Regions from separate parts of the Microbacterium marinum genome, predicted to be linked through region 3. Evidence: predicted binding sites of a transcription regulator. Region 3 holds the regulator's gene; each other region holds the start of a gene.

Region 1 (4,278 bases), 750 kb from region 3:
GACCGCGGCATCCAGCATGACGATGCTGCACACGACGACGACACCGGCGAGGATGAACCCCGACATCTGGGGTGCCAGGCGGCGCCACAGCGGCACCGGGCGGTACAGGCCTCGCGCCTTCAACGCTGCGCTCGCCTCGGAGAGGATCCGCTGAGCGGTCTTCGAGAGCCGGGTGTCCTGGCTGCCGAACTCGTACGTCTCGCCGATGACGCCCGTCGGGAACAGCCCCTCGAGCAGCAGGCGCCCATCGCCGTCGGCGCGCGTCGGGTCCACCAGCTCGGCGACCAGCTTCGACTGCCCCCAGCGCGGCTTCTCCCCCGCCATGATGCGGATCGACCCCGCGACCGCCTGCTCCAGCACCTCGGCGGGAATCGCCTTGCCGGGTTTCGCGAGGAACACCGCCGACTCCAGGGCGTCGACGCCCGCCGGAGGTGTGAACTCGGCCACGACGGTGGGGCGCCCCGGCGCGTCGCGGAGGACGCCACGCAGGAGCGCGAGGGCCCAGCCGAGCACGCCGAGCAGGGCGAGCAGAGCCGCAAGCTGCACCCCACTCCACGGGGACCCCGTATACGAGGTGTCGAGGGCGACGAACGTCCCCTCCTCGAAGCCGACCGCCATCGTCAACGTCTCCCCCGGGCCGAGGTCGCGCGCCGTCGCCGTCACGCTCACCCCGTCGTTCGTCTCGACGAGATCTACGCTCTCGCAGGCGTCCGTCGCACCCTGGCGGCCCGCGTAGCAGGCGCTCACACCGACGGCATCCGCGAGCTCCGGGCCGACAACGAGCCGCGACGTCACACGATCGAACGACTGCTTCCAGTCCACGCCGTTCACGTCCCAGTAGAGCTCGAGGCCGGTGTCGGGGAAGTCGTTCACCACCCCATCGAGGGTGTAGGTGAAGACGAAGCGCTGCTCACCGCGCAGGAAGGCGTCGTCGCGCGCCACGATCTCGATCCCGTTGTCGACGTCATCGGTCTCGACGTCCCACTCCCTGCCGTTCCCGTCCGTGACGGAGATGACGTCGGGGCGGAGCGGACGACCCCGGTACTCGTCGGGGATCACCCGCCGCATGCCGTGGTTCTGATCGGCATCGGGGAAGACGGCGACGAAATCCTCCACCACCCGCATGCGACTGACGCCGTCGTCGTCGCGCGTGAGCGTGTATTCGGCGTCGAGACTCGCGAAGCGGAAGTCGTCGACATCGGCCGCCGATGCCGGCACCGACACGATCACACCGAGCACCACCAGCAGCACGGATGCCGCGAACCGACCGAGCCCCCGAGAAGTCGTCACTCAGCCACCCTATGAGCGGCGATACAGTGGACGCCATGACAGACCGCCGCCTCGCCGTCGCCGCGTGGGAGAGTCTGTTCCGTGCTCAGCACGAGCTCATGAACGACTTCGAGCAGGATTTCGACGGCGACGACCTCGCTCAGGCCGAATACGACGTCCTCCTGACGGTCACCCGCGGCGAGGACCAGTCCGCGCGACTGCGCGACGTGACGGCGAACATGCTCATCAGCCAGCCCAGCGTCTCGCGACTCGTCGACCGCATGGTCAGCCGCGGACTCATCACCAAGTGCCCCGACCCGTCCGACGGCCGCGGCGCGATCGTCACGGCGACGGAGAAGGGTGCGGGAGCGTTCCGTCGCGTCGCCACCGTCCACGGCCGCACGATCGCGGATCGGATGGCTGTCCTCTCCGACGAAGAGCTCGCACAGCTGAAGGCATTGACCACCAAACTCCGAGGGCTCTGACCTCGAACGCGCGAAGGCCCCGCATCCGGTTCGGATGCGGGGCCTTCGTCGCTCGGCGGCGCGGACGCCGCCGGGCGGTCACTGGTCGATCGGCTGCGGCTGGTCGGACTCCGACGCGGTGATCGTCGACGGCGAGCCGTCGGCGACGACCTCGATCTTGCGGGGCTTCGCCTTCTCGCTGACCGGGATGGTCACACTCAGCACGCCGTTGCTGTACGACGCGGCGATCGCCTCGGTGTCGATGCCCTGACCGAGGTTCAGCTGACGCAGGAAGCTGGCCGCCTCGCGCTCGCGGGTGATCCACTTCACGCCGTCGCCGGAGGACAGCGTCCGCTCGGCGCGGATGGTCAGCAGCTGCCCATCGACGTCGATGTCGACCGAGCCGGGGTCGATGCCGGGCAGGTCCGCGGTGAGGACGTAGTGATCGCCGTCGCGGTACAGGTCCATCGGCATCCGTCGCGGGCCGCGGCGCGGGTCGAAGAGGGTCGACGCGAAGCGGTCGATGTCACGGAACGGGTCGTACGTGGCCATGATTCTCTCCTTGTCCAATCTGGTCCGAAAGTTGAGTCGGTGTGACTCAAGTGAGATCAGATTAGCACTCGATGGCGGCGAGTGCTAATGGTTCTCCGAGGGCGAACGTCGCCCCGTCGAGACCTAGGCTGACGGGGTGACGCCGCACGAGATCGCCCCCGAACCCGCCGACCCGTTCCTCTGGCTCGAGGAGGTCTCGGGCCCGCGAGCGCTCGAGTGGGCCGCCGATCAGACCGACCGCACGAACGAGACGTTCGCCGGCACGACCCGGTCGGCACTGGAGGAGCGCCTGACGCGGATCCTCGACGATCCCGACCGCCTCGTCGTCCCTGGCCGACACGGGGACCTGATGTACGACCTGTGGCGCGACGCGGACAACCCGCGGGGATTGTGGCGCCGCACCTCGCGCGCCGCGTTCGCCGCCGGGTCGCCCGAGTGGCAGGTGCTGCTCGACATCGACGCGCTCGGGCGGGAGGAGGGGCGCACCTGGTCATTCGCCGGCGCGACGCACGCGCCAGCGGGATCGGATCGTGCGCTCGTCCGCCTGAGCCCCGACGGCGGTGACGCCGCCGTCGTCCGCGAGTACGACCTCGCGGCGGCTCGCTTCGTCGACGACAGCCCCTTCTCACTCGACGCGCACAAGCACCGTGTCGCGTGGATCGACAGCGACACGCTCCTGGTCGCCACCGCCCTCCACGGGGGCGGTGTGACCGACTCCGGCTACCCGATCACCGCGCGCGTCTGGCACCGGGGCACCGTCCTCGACGACGCCCCGCCGATCCTTTCGGGGGCGGCGTCGGATGTGGGCGTGTTCGTGCACGTCGACCACACCGACGGGCACGCCACCCCGCTCATCGTCGTGGCGCACGACTTCTTCTCCTCCGAGACGTGGGCGTGGCGCGACGGAACCGCGACGCTCCTCGCGGCGCCTCAGGACGCGGTCGTCGACGTCCACGGCGACCTCGCGGCCGTGCGGACGACCACGCCCTGGCAGGTAGCCGGGCAGACGCATGCCGCCGGAACCCTGCTGATCGGCCCCGTCACGACCCTCACCGAGGGAGACGGCTCGGACCTGCGGGTCGCGTTCACACCTACGGCGGGCACGGTGCTCGACACCTGGACCTGGACGCGTCGGCGCCTGATCCTGACCGTCCTCGACGACGTGCAGAGCCGCATCGTCTCCCTCGATCCCGCCGGCGACGACCGCCTCGAGATCGACCTGGGCCTCGGATCCGACGACCTGTTCAGCGCGAGCATCGCCACCCTCGACGCCGACATCGACGACGAACTGTGGATCGTCGCACGCGGATTCCTGACCCCGGCCACCCTGATCGTGACGGATGCCGTGACGCCCGCGCCACGCGTCGTGGCACGCGGCCGCGCCGCGTTCGACACCAGCGGTTTGGTCGCGCGCCAGCACTGGGCGGTGTCGGCCGACGGCACCCGCGTCCCGTATTTCGAGGTCGGACCCCGTGAGCGCTCCGGCATCCTCCCCGTCCTGATGAGCGGCTACGGCGGGTTCGAGCACGCCCTCACGCCCGAGTACCCCGCGATCGTGGGCCCGGCGTGGCTGGAGAAGGGCCGGGTCTTCGTCGTCGCCAACATCCGCGGGGGCGGCGAGTTCGGGCCCGCGTGGCATCTCGCGGCGCTCCGGGAGAACCGTCACCGCGCGTACGAGGACTTCGCCGCCGTCGCGCGCGACCTGGTCGCGCGGGGCATCACGACCCCCGACCGCGTCGCCTGCCACGGGCGCAGCAACGGCGGGCTGCTGGTGGGGAACATGCTGACGCTGTACCCCGACGACTTCGGCGCGATCGTCTGCGGCGTGCCGCTGCTGGACATGCGCAGGTACACGCGACTCTCCGCCGGTGCGAGCTGGATCGCCGAGTACGGCGACCCCGACGACCCCGACGACTGGCGTTTCGTGCAGTCCTTCTCGCCGTACCACCTCATCGAGCCGGGCCGCGCGTACCCGGCATCCCTCATCTATGCC
Region 2 (4,278 bases), 1.3 Mb from region 3:
GCCCGCGCGCCTGTGACGGCCGCCCTCCCGGGCGAGCACCGCGGCGGCTTCCAGCGCGAGATGACGCAGCCGCTCCCGGTGGCGCCGCCCCTCGAGGTGCACCCCGATCCGGCGGAGGCGTCCGACCCGCAGGTGCACTGGATCCACCCGCCGCCCACCCTGCCGCGCAGCGCCGGCTGGGGGCTGCTCTTCGGCATCCTCGGCCTCACCCTGTCGTTCTTCGTCGGATGGGGATTCCCCGTCGGCCTGATCGGCCTCGTGCTCGCGATCCTTGCGCTCCGCCGCCCCTGGGAAAGCCGCGAGACCGCCGTCTGGGCGTTGGCGCTGAGCGTGGCGTCGCTCGTCTTCAGCGCGGGGTGGCTGTGGTGGGCGCACAGTCAGGGCGCGCTCTTCGCCTGAGAGCGGATGCCGCGCGGTTCAGACCCGATCGACCAGCAGCGCCAGCCGCTGCGCCGCCTTGCCCTCGCCCACGCGGGTGAGGATGAGGGTCGCGGACGCGTCGCCCTTGAGCGTCAGCTTGCGGCGGAACTGCGCGGGATCCACGTCGACGCCGCGCTTCTTGATCTCGAGCGTCCCGATGCCGTTCCATCGCAGCGCCGCGTTGATCGTCGGCACCTTCAGCGGCATCGCCTCGCGGACGCGGAACGACTGCACGAACGGGCTCGTCAGCGCGGCATCCGACGTGAGGTAGGCGATTCCCTCGCCGAGCATGCCCGCCTGCAGCTCGCGGGCCACATCGCCGATGAGGCGGGCGCGGATCACGGCGCCCTCCGGCTCGTGGACGAACGCCCCCAGCTCCCGCACCGGTTCGTCGTCGGCGTCGGATGCCGCGGTGATCTCGTGAGCCGCGCCGGTCCGGACCACGAGCGCCGAGCGGCGCACACCGTCGCGGCGCAGCGCGCCCGACCACAGCACGAGCTCGATCGTCGATCCGTCCACGCTGATCCACTGCGCCTCGACGTCGTCGGGGATCAACCCGCGGTCCAGGCCCGGGCCGAGCTTCACGCCCACCGGCATCCGTGCCGCGAGATCGAACACCCAGTCCAGCGACGGCGACCAGTCCTCGGGGCGGGTGCGCGAGGTCTCGGAGTGCCCCGCAGTGCGACGAGCCGGGTCGAGCCACACGGCGTCGACGCCCGCAAGGTCGACATCCTCGGCGAGGCCGTGGCGCACGGTCGCGGCCTCGCCGAACGGCGCCAGGTTGTACGCCGCGAGAGCCGCCGTCGTCTCATCGGCGTCGACCGCCACGACGTCGAGGCCGATGCCGGCGAAGCCGAGGGCGTCGCCGCCGATGCCGCACCCGAGGTCGGCCACGCGAGTCAGTCCCGCATCGCGGAAGCGCGCCGCGTGGCGCGCCGCGATCTCCAGGCGCGTCGCCTGCTCGAGACCTGCCCGGGTGAACAGCATCCGGTCGGCGAACGGGCCGAACTTCGCGGCGGCGCGCGTACGGAGGTGGGCCTGCCCGACGACAGCCGCCACCAGGTCTGGGGAGTGCCCCGCGCCGCGCAGCCGCGACACCGCGGCGGCAACCTCGCCGGTCGTTGCCAGGGGTCCGATCTCGTCGACCATGCGCAGTCCCTGCGCGGTGAGCAGGGCGGTCAGCTCGGCCTGTTCCATCCCGCCAGCCTAGGCGGCCGGTCACAGACCGAAACGAACGCGACGACGGTTGGCACTCGCGTTGCGTGAGTGCCAACCGCCCCCTAGACTTGCCATTAGCACTCTCGGTAAGGGAGTGCTGATTGAGTCTTCCCAGACCCCACCAGCTAGAAAGAGGTAGACCGTGTCGGTTTCCATCAAGCCGCTCGAGGACCGCATCGTCATCAAGCAGGTCGAGGCCGAGCAGACCACCGCGAGTGGCCTGGTCATCCCCGACACCGCCAAGGAGAAGCCCCAGGAGGGCGAGGTCGTGGCCGTCGGCCCCGGCCGCATCGACGACAACGGCAACCGCGTTCCGCTCGACGTCGCCGTCGGCGACCGCGTCCTGTACAGCAAGTACGGCGGCACCGAGGTCAAGTTCGGCGGTGACGAGTTCCTCGTCCTGTCGGCTCGCGACGTCCTGGCGGTCGTCGTCCGCTGACGCACAGCACCCTTTCGAAGGGCCCGGATGCCACTGGCACCCGGGCCCTTCTGCTGTTCCCGGCAGGTGCTCGCCTCCGGCGTGGCGGGATCCCGACGGTGAACGGCAGGAAGCCGCCTCCGCCGTGGCATCCGCTCATGTCACGACCGTCGTAGGCTTTTTCCCGTGACACCCGATCAGGCAGCCCGCGAACAGTCCCTCGGTGGCATCTACGTTCTCGCGGCCTACCTGCTGTGGGGCTTCATGCCCATCTACTTCGTCACCCTCGCGCCGACGAGCCCGTGGGAGGTCGTCGCATGGCGGATCCTGCTCGCGCTGGTCTTCTGCGCCGTGCTCCTCGCGGTGACGCGCACCTGGGGACGCCTTCTCGCGCTGCTGCGCAACCGCCGCCTCGTGATCTGGACCGTCGTGGCCGGCGTCCTCATCTACGTGAACTGGCAGGCATTCCTCATCGGAACGCTCACCGGGCACGTCGTCGAGACGAGCCTCGGCTACTTCATCAACCCCATCGCGACCGTCCTGCTCGGCGTGATCGTCCTCCACGAGCGTCTCCGCATCGCGCAGTGGGTCGCCATCGGCATCGCCGCTGCCGCGGTCGTCGTGATCATCGTCGCCGTCGGCACCGTGCCGTGGATCGCACTGACGCTCGCCGCGAGCTTCGCGACCTACGGTCTCGTCAAGAAGAAGATCGGCCCCGCGGTCGACGCACTCAGTGGGCTCACCCTCGAATCGCTGTGGCTGATCCCCATCGCCATCATCCAGCTGATCGTCGTCGCCACGACCACGGGACTCACGATGGGCCAGGTCAGTGGCGGGCACACCTTCCTGCTGCTGCTCGCAGGTGTCATCACCGGCGTCCCGCTGCTGTTCTTCGCGGCCGGTGCGCGACGGACGACGCTGACCGTCGTCGGCATCCTCCAGTTCATCGCCCCGATCATGCAGTTCCTCACGGGCGTGCTCATCCTCGGCGAGCCGATGCCCGCCGAACGTTGGGCGGGCTTCGCCCTCGTGTGGACGGCGATCGCGATCTTCACCGTCGACTCGGTCGTCCACTCGCGCCGTCAGCGGAGCGCGCTGGCCGCAGGCGTCTCCGACCCCGTCTGAACTCCGCGCACGACACGCCGGTGAGATCTCGTCATCTGGCGCGGCGAGCCGCCCGGAATCCGCGACTTCTCGCGGATTCGGAGACGCCCAGTGGGAGCGCGCCCATGTCGTTACACATCGTTAACGAACGGCAACATTCACGAGACGAGCCGCCCGCTAGGTTGTTCAACACCGGGCCGGTCCCGATCCGACCCGTGTCACCACAGCAAGGAGCACAATGAGCGTTCTCTCCCGTACGCGCGCCGCGAAGGTCATGGGCGGCATCGCCCTGGTCGGAGCAAGCGCGCTCGTCCTCGCCGGCTGTGCCGGCAACACCAGCACGCCGGAAGGTTCGGATGCTCCCGAAGGGGAGTCGTCGGGCTTCGAGTTCCCGGTCGACTGCAACGAGGCAGAACCGGCGTCGTACACCCCCGAGCTCAACTCGACCTCCGAGGGTCCCGCCACCGACCTCGAGTACACGATCGGAACGGCGCTGCCCGTCACCGGTAACCTCGCCTTCCTCGGCCCGCCCGAGATCGCGGGCACCGAGTTCGCGGCCGCCGAGGTCAACGAGGCCAACAAGGGCGTCACGATCAACCTCGTCCAGGGCGACTCGGGCGACACCGACAACAAGGCCTACGAGACCGAGATCCCGCGTCTGCTGGGCGAGGGCGCGACGGCCATCATCGGCGCCGCCTCGTCGGGCACGTCGCTGCAGTTCATCGACCAGGTCATCGCCGCCAACGCGATCCAGTTCTCGCCGGCCAACACCTCCGCAGCCTTCACCGGCTACGAGGACAACGGCCTCTACTGGCGCACCGCCCCCTCCGACACCCTGCAGGGTGAGGTCCTCGGCAACCTGATCGCCGGTGACGGCGCCGAGACGCTCGGCATGATCGTGCTGAACGACTCGTACGGCACGGGCCTGGCCTGCTTCACCAAGACGGCCTTCGAGGCCGCCGGTGGCGAGGTCGTCGCGGCATCCCTCTACAACACCGGTGACACGAACTTCTCGGCTCAGGTCGAGGACGTTCTGGCCGCCGACCCCGACGCGATCGCCCTGATCACGTTCGAAGAGGTCAAGACGATCATCCCCGAGCTGATCTCGGCCGAGGTTC
Region 3 (4,278 bases):
GTCACGGAGCTGCGCGAGCTCCTCCGCGGAGATCCCGCCCTCGGGTCCCACGACGAGGACGATGTCCCGCGGGTCGGCAGGGTCGAGCTCGACCGAGGTCAGCGCCGTCGCACCCGTCGGCTCGAGCACCAGCATGCGCGACGACGCGGCCCGGCGAACGAGGTCCTTCGTCGACACCGGCTGCGACACGACCGCGAGCCACGCGCGGTGTGCCTGCTTCGCGGCCTCCCGCGAGATCGTCTCCCATCGGGCGACGCCTTTGGCGGTCTTCGCACCCTCCCACCGGGACACGCTGCGCGCTGCCTGCCACGGGACGATCTCGTCGACGCCGAGTTCGGTCGCCGCCTGGACGGCCATCTCATCCCGGTCGCCCTTCGCGAGCGCCTGGACGAGCACCGTGCGCGGGCGCGGCTCGCCCGTCTCCGTGCGGGTCACGACCTCGACCTGCACTTCCTTCGGCTGCACGGATGCCACGGTGCCGGTCAGCCACACACCGCGACCGTCGCCGACCGTGACCTCCTCCCCGACACGGACGCGGCGGACCGAGGCGGCGTGATGCGCCTCGGCGCCGCCGAGCACCACGACGTCTCCGACGCGGGCATCGCCCGCGCTCTCGAGCAGGAAGTGGAGCGCCATCTCAGCGCTTGAACTTGTCGCGCAGCTTCGAGAACAGCCCCGGGTGGAACTCCGCCAGGTGCGGCGGTGCGGGCTTCGTGCGCTTGGCGAGTTCCTGGACGAGCGCGCGGGACTTCGGGTCGAGGTGCCCGGGGGTCACCACCTGCACGCCGACGCGGAGATCGCCGCGGCCCGAGCCGCGCAACGGTGTGATGCCGCGCTCGCGGATCGTGAGCACGTCGCCGGACTGGACGCCGGCACGCACGTCGAGGTCCACGGCACCGTCGAGGGAATCGATCGTCACGCTCGTGCCGAGGATGGCGTCGATCATCGAGACCTCGAGGGTCGCCAGGAGATCATCGCCGTCGCGGCTGAAGACATCGTGGGGCTCGACCGTGACCTCCAGGTAGAGGTCGCCGTTCGGGCCGCCCGCCGGCCCCACCTCACCCGAGCCGGGGAGCTGCAGTCGCAGCCCGGTCTCCACGCCGGCCGGGATGTCGATCGACACGGTCCGACGCGCGCGCACGCGCCCCTGACCCTGGCAGGTCGAGCACGGGTACGGGATCGTCGTGCCATACCCCTGGCACGTCGTGCACGGCTGCGAGGTGACGACGTTGCCGAGGAGGCTGCGGACGGTGCGCTGCACCTGGCCCGACCCGTGGCAGATGTCACACGTGACCGGCTGCGTCCCGGGCTGGCAGCACGATCCCTGGCAGGTCTCGCAGAGGACGGCCGTGTCGACCTCGAGGTCGCGGTGCACGCCGAAGACGACGTCGCCGAGCGTGAGGTCGACGCGCACGAGCGCATCCTGACCACGCTCACGCCGCGAGCGCGGCCGGCCGGCGCGCGTGCCCCCGCCGCCCCCACCGAAGAACGTCTCGAAGATGTCGCTGAAGCCCCCGAAGCCGGCTCCGCCTCCGCCGAACCCGCCGTCGCCGCCCACGTCGTAACGCTGCCGCTGCTCCGGGTCGCTCAGCACGTCGTAGGCGTGCGTGACGAGCTTGAACCGCTCCGCAGCATCCTCTCCCGGATTCACATCCGGGTGCAGCTGGCGGGCCAGGCGACGGTACGCCTTCTTGATCTCATCCGGGCTCGCGTCGCGCGCAACGCCCAGGACCTCGTAATGGTCAGCCACTTTCGCCTTTCCGGGCCTCGGGGCCCGCGTCGTTCAGCGCGCCTTCTCGTCTTCTTCGAGGAGGCGTGTCAGATAGTGCGCGACGGCCCGGACCGCCGCGAGGTTGCTGGGATAGTCCATGCGGGTCGGCCCGAGCACGCCCAGACGCGCACGGGACCCCGTGACGTCGTAGTCGCCCGCGACGACGGATGCCTCCGCCAGGCCGAACGGCTCGTTCTCACGGCCGATGCTCGTCGCGAGGCCCTGCTCGTCGGCGACCATCTCGCCCATCAGCCGCAGCAGCGTCACCTGCTCCTCGATCGCTTCCAGCAGCGGGTAGATGCTGCCGCGGAAGTCGGACTCGCGGCGGGCGAGAGTCGCGGAGCCGGCCATGACCAGCCGGTCGTGACGGAACTCCTCGAGCTCCTCGGCGAGGGTCCGCAAGACGATGCGGGTGTTGTCGTCGCGGCCCGGGATCGGATCCGCGTCGAGCAGCCGGGCGATCGCCACCGCGCCGTCGCGGACGCTCTCCCCGGTCAGCAGGGCAGCCATCGCATCCTTCACCTGCGCCGTCTCCTCGGCGGAGGGCTCCGAAGCCAGGAACGCGACCCGCTGCGACACCCGCCCCGTATCGGTGACGACGATCACGACGGCTCGCGTGCCGCCGAGATGCACGACCTCGACGTGCGAGACGTTCGCGCGCGCGAACGAGGGGTACTGCACGATGGCGACCTGGCCGGTGAGCCGGGTGAGCGTTCGCACGGTGCGCACCAGCAGGTCGTCGAGGTCACCGGTGTCGGCCAGGAACGCGCCGATCGCGGAGCGCTGCGCGCCGCTCAGCGGGCGCAGCTCCGCCAGGTGATCGACGAACACGCGGTAGCCCTTGTCGGTCGGCACCCGGCCGGACGAGGTGTGGGGAGCCGCGATGAGCTCTTCGTCCTCGAGCAGGGCCATGTCGTTGCGGATGGTCGCCGCCGACACGCCGAACTGGTGTCGGTCGACGATGGCCTTGCTGCCGACCGGCTCCCTCGTGTCGACGTAGTCCTGCACGATCGCCCGAAGGACCTGCAATCCCCGTTCCGAGACCATGACCCCTCCTCCGCTGGCACTCTCGTTCACCGAGTGCCAATTCTATCGCGCGATGGGCTCGATGTGCGGATCACACGGTGAGAGCACGCACCACGGCGTCCGCGAGCAGCCGCCCGCGACGCGTCAGCACGACCGTTCCCCCGATCGCCGCGGCACCGTCGATCAGGCCATCGGCGATGAGGGATGCCACCGCGCGCCGCCCCTCCGGGCTCGCCTCCGAGACCGGCACGCCGTCGACGATCCGCGACTGCAGCAGGATCGCCTCCAGGCGCCGCGCCTCGGCATCGGGCAGCTCGCGTCCGGCAGCGGGTGACTGGCCCGACGCCATCCGCTGGGCGTAGGCGGCGGGATGCTTGACGTTCCACCACCGGAGTCCCCCGACGTGGCTGTGCGCACCGGGGCCGTACCCCCACCAGTCCTGACCGCGCCAGTACGACATGTTGTGCCGTGAGCGCTGCGCGTCTCCCGTGGCCCAGTTCGATACCTCGTACCAGCCGTACCCCGCCGCGCCGAGAAGCTCATCGGCCAGCTCGTACATGTCGGCCTGGAGGTCATCGTCCGGCGCCGGCACCTCGCCGCGACGGATCTGACGCTCGAGCTTCGTGCCCTCCTCGACGATGAGGGCGTACGCGGAGACGTGGTCGGGCCGCAACGCGATCGCCGTCTCGAGCGAGGTCCGCCAATCCTCGAGCGTCTCGCCGGGCGCCCCGTAGATGAGGTCGAGGCTGACGGCGAGGCCCGCACGACGGGCCGCCGCCACCGCCGTCGCGATGTTCGCGGGGTCGTGCGTGCGGTCGAGCGCGGCGAGCACGTGCGGGACGGCCGACTGCATGCCCACCGACAGGCGGGTGACGCCGGCATCGGCGAGCGTCTGCGCGACGGCATCCGTCATCGTGTCGGGGTTCGCCTCGACGGTGACCTCGGCGCCGGGTGCGAGGCCGAACGCCGCGCGGACACCGTCCAGCATGCGGGCGAGATCGCCCGGCGGGAGCAGCGTCGGGGTGCCTCCCCCGAAGAAGACCGTCTGCGCCGGCCGCAACGGACCCCGGTCTCCCAGCACGTCCTTCGACAGCGCGATCTCGCGGAGGACCTCATCGGCGTAGGCGTCCTGCCGCGCACCGCGCAGCTCGGTCGCGGTGTAGGTGTTGAAGTCGCAGTAGCCGCAGCGCACGCGGCAGAACGGCACGTGCAGATAGACGCCGAAATCGCTCGCCGGATCGATGTGGACCTCCGCGGGAAGTCGACCGTCCGGGGGCGCCGGGTCGCCGAGAGGAAGGGCCGAGCCCATCAGGCGCCGGTCGCGTACAGCGGCGAGATCGCCCGGTGGTAGCCGTGGAACAGCTCCCGTCGGCGCCGACGCACCAGCGGACGCCACAGTCGGTAGAGGAATCCGACGCGACGGTCGAAGGCTCGTACGATCAACCACACCTCGTCGTCATCACGCCACTCGACGAGGAACG

Evidence for each region. Region 3 encodes HrcA, which represses chaperone genes, less so after heat shock. Its sites were predicted from a motif close to TTNGCACTCGNNNNNNNCGAGTGCNAA; they were not measured.
Region 1: BKA24_RS14525 (Hsp20/alpha crystallin family protein) is a predicted target of HrcA. The motif match lies at 2,347-2,373, and genes of this name have one in related genera.
Region 2: groES (co-chaperone GroES) is a predicted target of HrcA. The motif match lies at 1,667-1,693, and genes of this name have one in related genera.

The regions. Positions count from the first base shown of each region.
Region 1 covers NZ_JACHMD010000001.1:2,940,818-2,945,095, forward strand. The annotation lists gene BKA24_RS14515 (DUF2207 family protein) at 1-1,290, opposite strand, end outside; gene BKA24_RS14520 (MarR family winged helix-turn-helix transcriptional regulator) at 1,326-1,754, shown strand; gene BKA24_RS14525 (Hsp20/alpha crystallin family protein) at 1,833-2,285, opposite strand; gene BKA24_RS15970 (prolyl oligopeptidase family serine peptidase) at 2,422-4,278, shown strand, end outside.
Region 2 covers NZ_JACHMD010000001.1:904,861-909,138, forward strand. The annotation lists gene BKA24_RS04420 (hypothetical protein) at 1-399, shown strand, start outside; gene BKA24_RS04425 (THUMP-like domain-containing protein) at 418-1,617, opposite strand; gene groES (co-chaperone GroES) at 1,781-2,077, shown strand; gene rarD (EamA family transporter RarD) at 2,243-3,181, shown strand; gene BKA24_RS04440 (ABC transporter substrate-binding protein) at 3,399-4,278, shown strand, end outside.
Region 3 covers NZ_JACHMD010000001.1:2,194,024-2,198,301, forward strand. The annotation lists gene BKA24_RS10825 (16S rRNA (uracil(1498)-N(3))-methyltransferase) at 1-636, opposite strand, end outside; gene dnaJ (molecular chaperone DnaJ) at 638-1,750, opposite strand; gene hrcA (heat-inducible transcriptional repressor HrcA) at 1,784-2,818, opposite strand; gene hemW (radical SAM family heme chaperone HemW) at 2,889-4,106, opposite strand; gene BKA24_RS10845 (DUF1990 domain-containing protein) at 4,106-4,278, opposite strand, start outside.